Regions from separate parts of the Pseudobacillus sp. 179-B 2D1 NHS genome, predicted to be linked through region 2. Evidence: predicted binding sites of a transcription regulator. Region 2 holds the regulator's gene; each other region holds the start of a gene.

Region 1 (3,281 bases), on a different contig from region 2:
GCGTGATTTTATCGTAGTAGACCCAATGCTTGCTACAGGAGGATCAGCAGTAGAAGCGATCCATTCCTTGAAAAAGCGTGGAGCAAAGAATATTAAATTTATGTGCTTAGTAGCGGCTCCTGAAGGTGTAGAGGCTATCCAGGAAATCCATCCAGATGTTGATATTTACATTGCTGCCTTGGATGAAAAGCTGAATGAAAAAGGCTACATTGTACCAGGATTGGGAGATGCAGGCGATCGCCTGTTTGGAACAAAATAATTAGAAGTAGGTGCAAAGAAGATGAACCGCCCGATTAAAGTAATGACCATTTTTGGAACGCGCCCTGAAGCGATTAAAATGGCTCCGCTCGTTCTGGAATTGCAGAAATATCCTGAGCAGTTTGAATCTATTGTCACTGTAACGGCGCAGCATCGGCAAATGCTCGATCAGGTGCTTGAGATCTTTAACATCACTCCAGACTACGATTTAAATATTATGAAGGATCGTCAGACACTTATTGATGTAACGACGCGTGGATTGGAAGGGCTTGACGGAATAATGAAAGAAGTTAAGCCGGATATTGTGCTCGTACACGGAGATACAACGACTACATTTGTTGCAAGTCTCGCTGCTTTCTATAATCAAATTGCCGTTGGCCATGTTGAAGCAGGATTGCGCACATGGAATAAATACTCTCCGTTTCCGGAGGAGATGAACCGTCAATTAACAGGAGTCATGGCTGATCTTCATTTCTCACCTACAGATGAAGCGGAAGAGAACTTACTTAATGAAGGAAAAAAAGCAGAAACCATCTTTGTAACAGGCAACACAGCCATTGATGCGCTAAAAACAACAGTGAAAGAGAGCTACAGCAATGAAGTGCTGGATAAGCTTGGCAGCGATCGCCTTGTCTTAATGACTGCTCACCGCCGTGAAAATCTTGGTGAGCCGATGCGCAGCATGTTCCGTGCAATCAAGCGACTCGTTGAAGAAAACGACGATATTCAAGTGGTCTACCCGATGCATATGAATCCGGTCGTCCGTGAAATTGCTGGTGAAATTCTCGGCAATGATCCGCGCATCCATCTTATCGAACCGCTTGACGTAATCGACTTCCATAACTTTGCGGCGAGAGCACACTTGATTTTAACTGACTCTGGCGGCGTGCAGGAAGAAGCGCCTTCTCTTGGTGTGCCTGTTCTTGTCCTTCGCGATACCACTGAACGTCCAGAAGGAATTAAAGCCGGTACATTAAAGCTTGCCGGTGTAGATGAAGAAGCCATTTATCGGATGGCGACTGAATTGCTGAACGATCAGGCTGAATATGAGAGAATGTCTAAGGCCTCCAATCCATATGGAGATGGGGAAGCTTCCCGTCGCATTTGCGAAGCGATCCTTTATCATTTTAAAGCAACGGATCAAAAGCCGGACCGTTTTTAAAGAGGCTCTGTTAAAGGTCTATGTTGATTGAAGCGAAAGTCGCAAAGGCTCCTCCATCTTACATTCGTATAGTTTCATCATGTGGGGGAGGGGAGCCAGTAGAAGACGAGTGCAAATCAACGCTTATCATTAACAGAAACTTAAATAAAAAAAGGAACTGCCCTGACAGTTCCTTTTTTTATTTAATGGCCAATCGGCAGATCTTTGGTAGACTTGAGGATTGGCAATGGAGAATAAGCCGAAATCAAATGAACTTCCGAGGGAAAGAAAAGAAATTTTTATTCAGAAAAGGGTATGTTTTTACAATTATTTTTTACTTATCACCTGTGATAAGTAATTCTTATGGAAAGATTTAAATTTTGATCAATTTGTGAAATGTAACATACAATTTTTGAGGTTTTTTTTAGTATGCGTTGACATTAAAATACCCCTATTGTATGCTTACAAAGGGAAAAGAGCAAATACTATGAACTGAGCGTAAACGCTTTTTTTTTAGGTAGAACCCACGGTGGGCAGGAGTGTTTTACATGAAGAGCCGTAAAAGTGCGTTTAAGGCGATGAGTTTGTACAGTGCAGTTTTGGCACAGTTGACAGGATCTATTCTCATCGGGATTTTTGCCGGACGCTGGCTTGATGAAAAATGGAAAACTGAACCACTTTTTTTAATCATCGGACTGCTCTTAGGATTAACTGCGGGCGTTTTTTCTATGCTTAAGACGGTTAACCACTTCAATTCGGAGGATTAATAAATTATGGGGGAACTCCAGCACTCACTTTCCAGACATCGAAAGTATTTATTATATTTGCTCGCCATCTTTGTTTTCTGCTGGGGAATTATGCCTTACAAGGCGATTTTCGGCGGCCTCATTCTTGGAACAGCTTTTAGCTTGTTCAACCACTGGTTAATGTTGAAGCGGATGCAACGTTTCAACACCGCACTTGAGCGCGGCAATAAAGTCCAATCGCTAGGCACGATGTCACGAATGGCATCCGCTGGCGCAGCTGCTCTCATTGCCCTTCGTTATCCGGATCATTTCAACATTATCAGTACAGTTTTGGGATTAATGGCATCCTATATTGTCATTATGATAGATTTTTTTATTCATTTTCTAATAAAAAGAAAAACCGGGGAAGAGAGGTGAAAACAGTTGCATCACGAAAATCCATTATATCATTGGGAAGTATTTGACGGTTTTACTTTAACTTTCAACTTAGCCAACGTATTAATGATCACTGTTGCCAGTGCAATCGTTTTCTTAATTGCAGTTATTTCCACAAGAAAACTGGCAATGAAGCCTACCGGGCTGCAGAACTTTTTTGAGTGGATCATGGACTTTGTGAAAGGGATCGTCAAGAGTAACATGGACTGGAAAACGGGAGGACGTTTCCATGTTCTTGGAATTACACTGCTTATGTACATTGCAGTTTCCAACTTTCTTGGTCTTCCATTTTCAGTGGTAAAAGATGGCGTGCTCTGGTGGAAATCTCCAACAGCAGACCCGGTGATCACTCTAACATTAGCAGTTATGGTTGTCGCTCTGTCACATTATTATGGAATTAAAATGAAGGGCTTTACAGAGTATGGAAAGGATTACTTCCGTCCAATGGGATTCTTATTCCCGTTGAAAATTGTAGAGGAGTTTGCTAATACGCTGACTCTTGGCCTTCGACTTTATGGAAACATCTTTGCTGGTGAAATCCTTCTTGGATTGCTAGCAGGAAGCCTTGCTACAGGAGTGGGCGGACATTTAGCTGCCATCCTTCCAACATTAGCATGGCAAGGATTCTCCGTCTTTGTCGGTGGAATCCAGGCATTTATCTTCACCATGTTAACAATGGTTTATATTGCTCACAAAGTGAG
Region 2 (3,281 bases):
CCGAGAGATTTCGTATACTTGGTTTACAACTTTATCAAGGAAGTAACGGTCATGGGACACGATCAAAATAGCGCCGTTGTAGCCCTGCAAATATTGTTCCAGCCAGGAAAGTGTATCAATGTCTAAATGGTTCGTCGGCTCGTCCAAAATAAGAATGTCGGGTTTTGTCAATAATAGCTTTCCCAGTGCGAGCCTCGTTTTTTGGCCGCCACTTAAAGTAGAGATTTTCGTTTCATAGTCAAAATCATGAAAGTTCAAGCCATGCAAAACCGAACGGATATCTGCTTCGAACTGATAGCCGCCGGACTCTTTAAATTCATTTTGCAGCAAATCATATTCCTTGGTGACTCTTTCATATTGGCTGGCATCTCCGTAAACAGCGGGATCCGCCATTCGCTCTTCCAGATGCCGCAGCTGCTTTTCCATGCTGCGCAAATGCGAGAAGACGGAAAGCATTTCATCCATGATTGATAAATCAGATTCCAGCCCGGTGTTTTGAGCAAGATAGCCGATTGTCGCATCTTTCGGCTTTAAGATATTTCCGGAATCATAAGAGAGGATACCGGCGATTATTTTTAAAAGAGTGGATTTTCCTGCTCCGTTTCTACCAACTAGAGCGATCCGGTCTCTTGTTTGTACTTCAAGTTTAATATTCGACAAAATGAGCTCTGCGCCGAAGTATTTTGTAAGCTGTTGTACTTGCAGTAAAATCATTCTTCTCACCTCAGTTTTCTACTTATTAGTGTAGCTGATTCTATAGGCCTGGGCAATTCTCTTTCACCCTTTCTGGGCGATAGAAAGGAAATAAAGTTGAAAGACAAGCCGTGCAAAATATTGTATGATGGAAGGAGTGATTGAATCGAAAGGTTATCAGTTTGGAAACAGCAAGCGCTGGGGGTATAAATATGAACCATGATCCATTAAGGATTCCGCAGGCGACGGCCAAGCGTCTGCCATTGTATTACAGATTTATCCAAAACCTGCATTCTTCTGGCAAGCAGCGGGTCTCATCGGCAGAATTAAGCGAAGCAGTAAAAGTAGATTCGGCGACGATTCGCCGCGATTTTTCTTATTTTGGAGCACTTGGTAAGAAGGGATACGGCTATAATGTCAGCTATTTATTGTCGTTCTTTCGCAAAACACTTGATCAAGATGAAATAACAAATGTAGCTCTTATTGGGGTAGGAAATTTAGGAACCGCTTTTTTGAATTATAACTTTATGAAGAATAACAATACGAAAATACAAATAGCCTTCGATGTAGATGAGGGAAAAGTAGGCAAGACGATTGGGGATGTTCCAATTTATCATCTGGATAATCTGGAAGAGAAACTACAATCAAAGGAGGTACCAGTAGCTATTTTGACGGTTCCTTCTACTGTGGCCCAAGGCATTACAGACCGTCTTGTGGAATGCAATATTAAAGGCATCTTGAATTTCACACCTGCGAGACTGAACGTTCCTCCAATGATTCGAGTGCATCACATTGATCTGGCTGTTGAACTGCAATCGTTAGTTTATTTTTTAAAGAATTATCCGGATGTCTCGGAAGAAAAGTCGGAATAGAATTATGCCGAAAAATCGGTTATGATGGAGGAAAGGAGGTGCTGCATAAATGGGATTAAGTGTAGGCAGTATTATATTGATTGCTGGAGCAGCAATATTAATCTTCGGACCGAAAAAACTCCCTGAGCTTGGACGCGCGGCAGGCGACACGTTGAAAGAATTTAAGAATGCCACGAAAGGGCTGGCGGACGACGATAAACCAGAGGATAAGAAGGATCCTCAGTAAGGTTAGGATGAATGACAATGAGTCGACAAGACATGACAATATATGAACACATTGGCGAGTTGCGGAAACGGCTCATTATAGTAATCGCTTTCTTATTCCTCACTATGATTGCCGGTTTGTTTCTGGCTGAGCCGATTATCCGCTATTTGCAGCATGCGGACGAAGCGCAGGAATTAACAATGAACGCTTTCCGTGTGACAGATCCTATAAAGATTTATTTTCAAATGGCTTTTGTCATCGCTTTTGTATTGACTAGCCCTATGATTCTTTATCAGTTGTGGGCATTCGTAAGCCCAGGACTGCTTGAGAAAGAGAGAAAGGTAACGCTTAGCTACATCCCGTTATCCTTGCTGCTATTTCTCGCCGGAATTGCTTTTTCTTATTTTATTTTATTTCCGTATATCATTCATTTCATGATGAAGTTATCCGGAAACTTGCAAATTGAGCAGGTTATTGGCATTAACGAGTATTTTCAATTCTTATTTCAAATTACACTTCCATTCGGCATCTTGTTTCAGCTGCCGGTTGTTACAATGTTTTTGACAAGGCTGGGGATTATTACACCTATGTTTCTTGCGCAAATTCGCCGCTATGCTTACTTTGTTCTGCTAGTGGTAGCAGGGCTTATTACGCCGCCGGATGTGATATCACAGATTATCGTGATGATTCCATTAGTTATTCTTTATGAGATCAGCATTTGGATCTCAAAGATTAGCTATAAAAAAACATTGCAGGCCGAACTGGAAGCGGAAAATGCAGAATAAAATAAGGCTGTCCAAAAAAAGAGCCGAACTTCCGCAAGAGCGAAAGTCAGCCTTTTAGAGAACAGCCTTATTTTTTTTCGTTGCTTTTCAAGCGCCAATACATAAAGAGCAGGCGAATGCCGGAACCAATATCCATCGTTGCCAGCAAGATGAGCAAGTAAGTGAAAAAGCCAAAGCCCCCCGTGTTGACATCTTGAATGGCTAAATAAGTAAAGAACGCGCCGAGAATAAGATAAAAAATCCCGGTCGTTAACGGTGATTGTTTCATTAAATTCCTCCAAATTTTAAAGCTATAAGCCTAAAAAAGCCAAGTAATAAAGCTTTGTATTTTTTCCGTTTCTTTCATCATCCGCTCTAATTCATCCGCATAAAAATATTGCACGACAATGACCAAGGAATTCATAGCCACATGGGCGAATATAGGAACAAGCAGTCTTTTTGTTTTTACATATAGAAAAGCAAACGTGAATCCCATCGATGAGTACAGAATGACATGTTCAGGTTCAGCATGAGCAAGGGCAAAAATAACGGAGCTGATCAAAGCGGATAGCCAGAAAGGAAACTTCTCATACAAGCTTCCAAAAATAATCTTTCTAAAAACGATTTCCTCTAAAATCGGACCGAAAATGGCAGTGGCAACCATCATCAATGGGACAAGCTCAATAATATGAATAATCGTTTCTGTGTTTTCGGACCCCATGTTAATTCCTAAAGCCGTTTCGATAG
Region 3 (3,281 bases), on a different contig from region 2:
TTTAAGCAAGACAGTCAGCGCGCCCTCTACACCCAAATTCCGAACTGTCACAGGTTTCTTGTCATATGTATAACCGATAACGATGCGTGCCAGCCGCTCCTTCAGGTCTGCCAAATCAGTTGCCAAGCAAAAAATCGCCATGATCTCAGAAGCAACCGTAATATCAAAACCATCCTCCCGCGGCACTCCATGAGTGGGTCCGCCTAACCCGATTGTCACGTTGCGCAGTGCCCGATCGTTCAGATCAAGTACTCGTTTCCATGTAATTCTCCGCGGATCGATTTGCTGTGCGTTTCCCTGGTGAAGATGATTGTCGATCAGAGCACTAAGAGCATTGTTAGCTGCTGTAATCGCGTGAAGATCGCCGTTAAAATGAAGGTTAATCTCCTCCATTGGCAGCACTTGCGAATACCCACCGCCAGTCGCTCCCCCTTTGATTCCCATGACCGGGCCAAGAGAAGGTTCACGGAGAGCGATCATTGCTTTCTCCCCTAAGTGAGACAAAGAATCTGCCAACCCCACTGTAACTGTTGACTTCCCTTCTCCTGCTGGTGTGGGACTAATCGCTGTCACTAAAACGACTTTTCCATTTTGCGTTCTTTTCGGCAATTTAGAAACATCTATTTTTGCTTTATATCTTCCATAGGGTTCAATTGCTTCATCTGGGATGCCTGCATTTTGGGCAATGTCCTCGATGGGATGCATTTTAGCTTTCATGGCAATTTCAAGATCTGTTGATGGAGTTTGAATATTTGTCATGCCTCTCCCTACTTTCTTTTTCTTTATTATAATCTGAAAATACAAAAAACAGTATCAGTTTAACTATACCATTGCCCCAGCCATTTTATGTATGTAGTGAACAAAAGAATCGAGCATAAGTATGGAATTAGTTTATTATTTCAAAATATTTTTCTTTTTATATAATTACCATAGATTTTTTTTACAATTAATTGAAAAACAACCTGCACCCCCCTAATTTTCCACAAGGAGAATGAACATTTTGTGACATGGGCGAATAACAATTGTTTTTTTAGGTTAACGGTACTAATATAAAAGCAGATGAAGCAGTCAGGAAATATGTGTTGAACTTATTGAAATTTCTTGTGAATTTTTTCACATTTTGTTCACAATCTGTAATTCTGCGATGCTTTCAAATTTCTACAGGAAAGGGGTTACATTTATGAAATTCAAATGGGTCGTATTATCTGTACTTTTTACTATTGCTACTGTGCTTGCCGGTTGCGATAATCGATTACTGGTCTTAGACCCTAAAGGACCTCAAGCTGAAACACAAGCTAAAGACATTCTGTTATCGATTGGAATTATGTCGATCATTGTCATTGTTGTTTTCGCTCTATTAGCATTTATGTTAATCAAATATCGTGCTTCAAAACAACCTGAAAATTATGAGCCGCCTCACATTGAAGGGAATGCTATTGTTGAAGCCATTTGTGTAGGGATTCCGATTATAATCGTTGCGTTTCTCTCCTTTGTCTCTGTTCAAAGTAACTATAAAGTGGAGGCAAAGCCGGAAGGATACGGAAATAAAGAACCGTTAGTTGTTTATGCTTCCTCCTCTAACTGGAAGTGGCATTTCAGCTATCCGGAAGAAGGCATTGAGACAGTTAATTATCTGTATGTTCCTACAGACCGTCCGCTTGAATTTAAACTTTACTCTTACGGACCAATCACTAGCTTCTGGATTCCACAACTTGGAGGCCAAAAGTATGCAATGAGTGATATGATTACCACCTTGCACCTAGCGGCTGACGTGCCAGGAGAATATATGGGTCGAAATGCAAACTTCAGCGGTAAAGGCTTTGCTGAAAATACATTTGATGTCAAAGCCATGCCTCAAGATGAATTCGATGATTGGGTAAAAGAAGTAAAGGAAACAGCTAAGCCTCTTACAGAAGAAAAATTTAATGATTTACTAGAGCCGGGGCACCTTGGAAAATCTACTTTTACTGGCACTCACTTAGGTTTTTCACCGCCTCCTGAACATCACCATAGCTCCTCTGATGAATCTGAAAAATCGGATGAACATTCAGAGCATGAAAACATGGATGATATGGATATGTCTTCAGAGCATGAAGGCATGCACCACTAAGGTTAGTAATCATTTAATCAATCAACTAAGCCTTATACGATAAGCAATTTATTCCTGAAAGGAGTCACAAACGTATGGATTTCTTTAGTCGATTTGCCATACCGCATGCAAGTCCTGCGATTTATGCCTCAATGGTTGCCATTGTTCTTACAAGTGTTGCGATCGTTGCCGGCTTAACTTATTTTAAAAAATGGGGATATCTGTGGCGCGAATGGTTAACAACAGTAGATCATAAACGAATCGGTATTATGTATCTGCTTTCCGCTTTACTGATGTTATTCCGCGGCGGCGTAGATGCGATCATGATGCGTGCCCAGCTGGCTACTCCTGAAAGCAAGCTGCTGGATGCTCAGCATTATAATGAAATATTCACAACACACGGGGTCGTTATGATCCTCTTTATGGCGATGCCATTCATTATCGGTTTCATGAACTTTGTTGTACCATTACAAATTGGAGCGCGTGACGTAGCGTTTCCACGTTTGAATGCTGTAAGTTTCTGGTTATTCTTTATGGGTGCAATGTTATTTAACATCTCTTTCGTTGTCGGGGGTTCTCCTGACGCTGGATGGACTTCATATTTCCCGCTGGCAGGCAACGAATTTAGTGAATCTGTCGGAACGAACTATTATATGATTGCGATCCAGATTGCTGGTATAGGGACATTGATGACAGGGATTAACTTTATGACGACAATCCTAAAAATGAGAGCTCCTGGCATGACTCTAATGAAAATGCCAATGTTCACATGGTCTTCTCTTATCACTAATGCGATTATTGTTTTTGCTTTCCCTGTATTAACCGTATTACTTGCAATGGGAACAATGGACCGTTTAATTGGAACACAGTTTTTTACAACAGAAAACGGCGGAATGGATATGCTCTGGGCGAACTTCTTCTGGGTATGGGGACATCCTGAAGTATACATTTTGATTCTGCCAGCTTTCGGTATTTATAGTCAGGTTATTTCAACCTTTGCTCGCCGTAATCTATACGGCTACAAATCAATGGTTTGGTCAATGGTTATTATCTCCCTTCTTTCGTTCTTAGTTTGGGCTCACCATTTCTTTACTATGGGTCAGGGAGCACTAACCAACAGTATTTTCTCGATTACAACGATGGCGATTGCCGTTCCAACCGGTGTGAAAATCTTTAACTGGTTGCTCACCCT

What was found. The regulator Rex, encoded in region 2, represses fermentation and respiration genes when NADH is low (regulators of the CRP and FNR family bind a similar motif). The targets are predictions, from matches to a motif close to TTGTGAAATATTTCACAA.
Region 1: ACH0BF_RS04835 (AtpZ/AtpI family protein) is a predicted target of Rex. The motif match lies at 1,789-1,806, and genes of this name have one in related genera.
Region 3: qoxA (cytochrome aa3 quinol oxidase subunit II) is a predicted target of Rex. The motif match lies at 1,102-1,119, and genes of this name have one in related genera.

What each region holds. Positions count from the first base shown of each region.
Region 1 covers NZ_JBIQDP010000003.1:219,271-222,551, reverse strand. Annotated here, with positions in the region: gene upp (uracil phosphoribosyltransferase) at 1-259, shown strand, start outside; gene wecB (non-hydrolyzing UDP-N-acetylglucosamine 2-epimerase) at 281-1,420, shown strand; gene ACH0BF_RS04835 (AtpZ/AtpI family protein) at 1,948-2,166, shown strand; gene ACH0BF_RS04830 (ATP synthase subunit I) at 2,173-2,562, shown strand; gene atpB (F0F1 ATP synthase subunit A) at 2,569-3,281, shown strand, end outside.
Region 2 covers NZ_JBIQDP010000026.1:4,327-7,607, forward strand. Annotated here, with positions in the region: gene ACH0BF_RS20165 (ABC-F family ATP-binding cassette domain-containing protein) at 1-714, opposite strand, end outside; gene ACH0BF_RS20170 (redox-sensing transcriptional repressor Rex) at 906-1,565, shown strand; gene ACH0BF_RS20175 (twin-arginine translocase TatA/TatE family subunit) at 1,615-1,791, shown strand; gene tatC (twin-arginine translocase subunit TatC) at 1,809-2,555, shown strand; gene ACH0BF_RS20185 (YdiK family protein) at 2,623-2,823, opposite strand; gene ACH0BF_RS20190 (CPBP family intramembrane glutamic endopeptidase) at 2,854-3,281, opposite strand, start outside.
Region 3 covers NZ_JBIQDP010000001.1:354,004-357,284, reverse strand. Annotated here, with positions in the region: gene ACH0BF_RS01855 (formate--tetrahydrofolate ligase) at 1-759, opposite strand, end outside; gene qoxA (cytochrome aa3 quinol oxidase subunit II) at 1,181-2,110, shown strand; gene qoxB (cytochrome aa3 quinol oxidase subunit I) at 2,185-3,281, shown strand, end outside.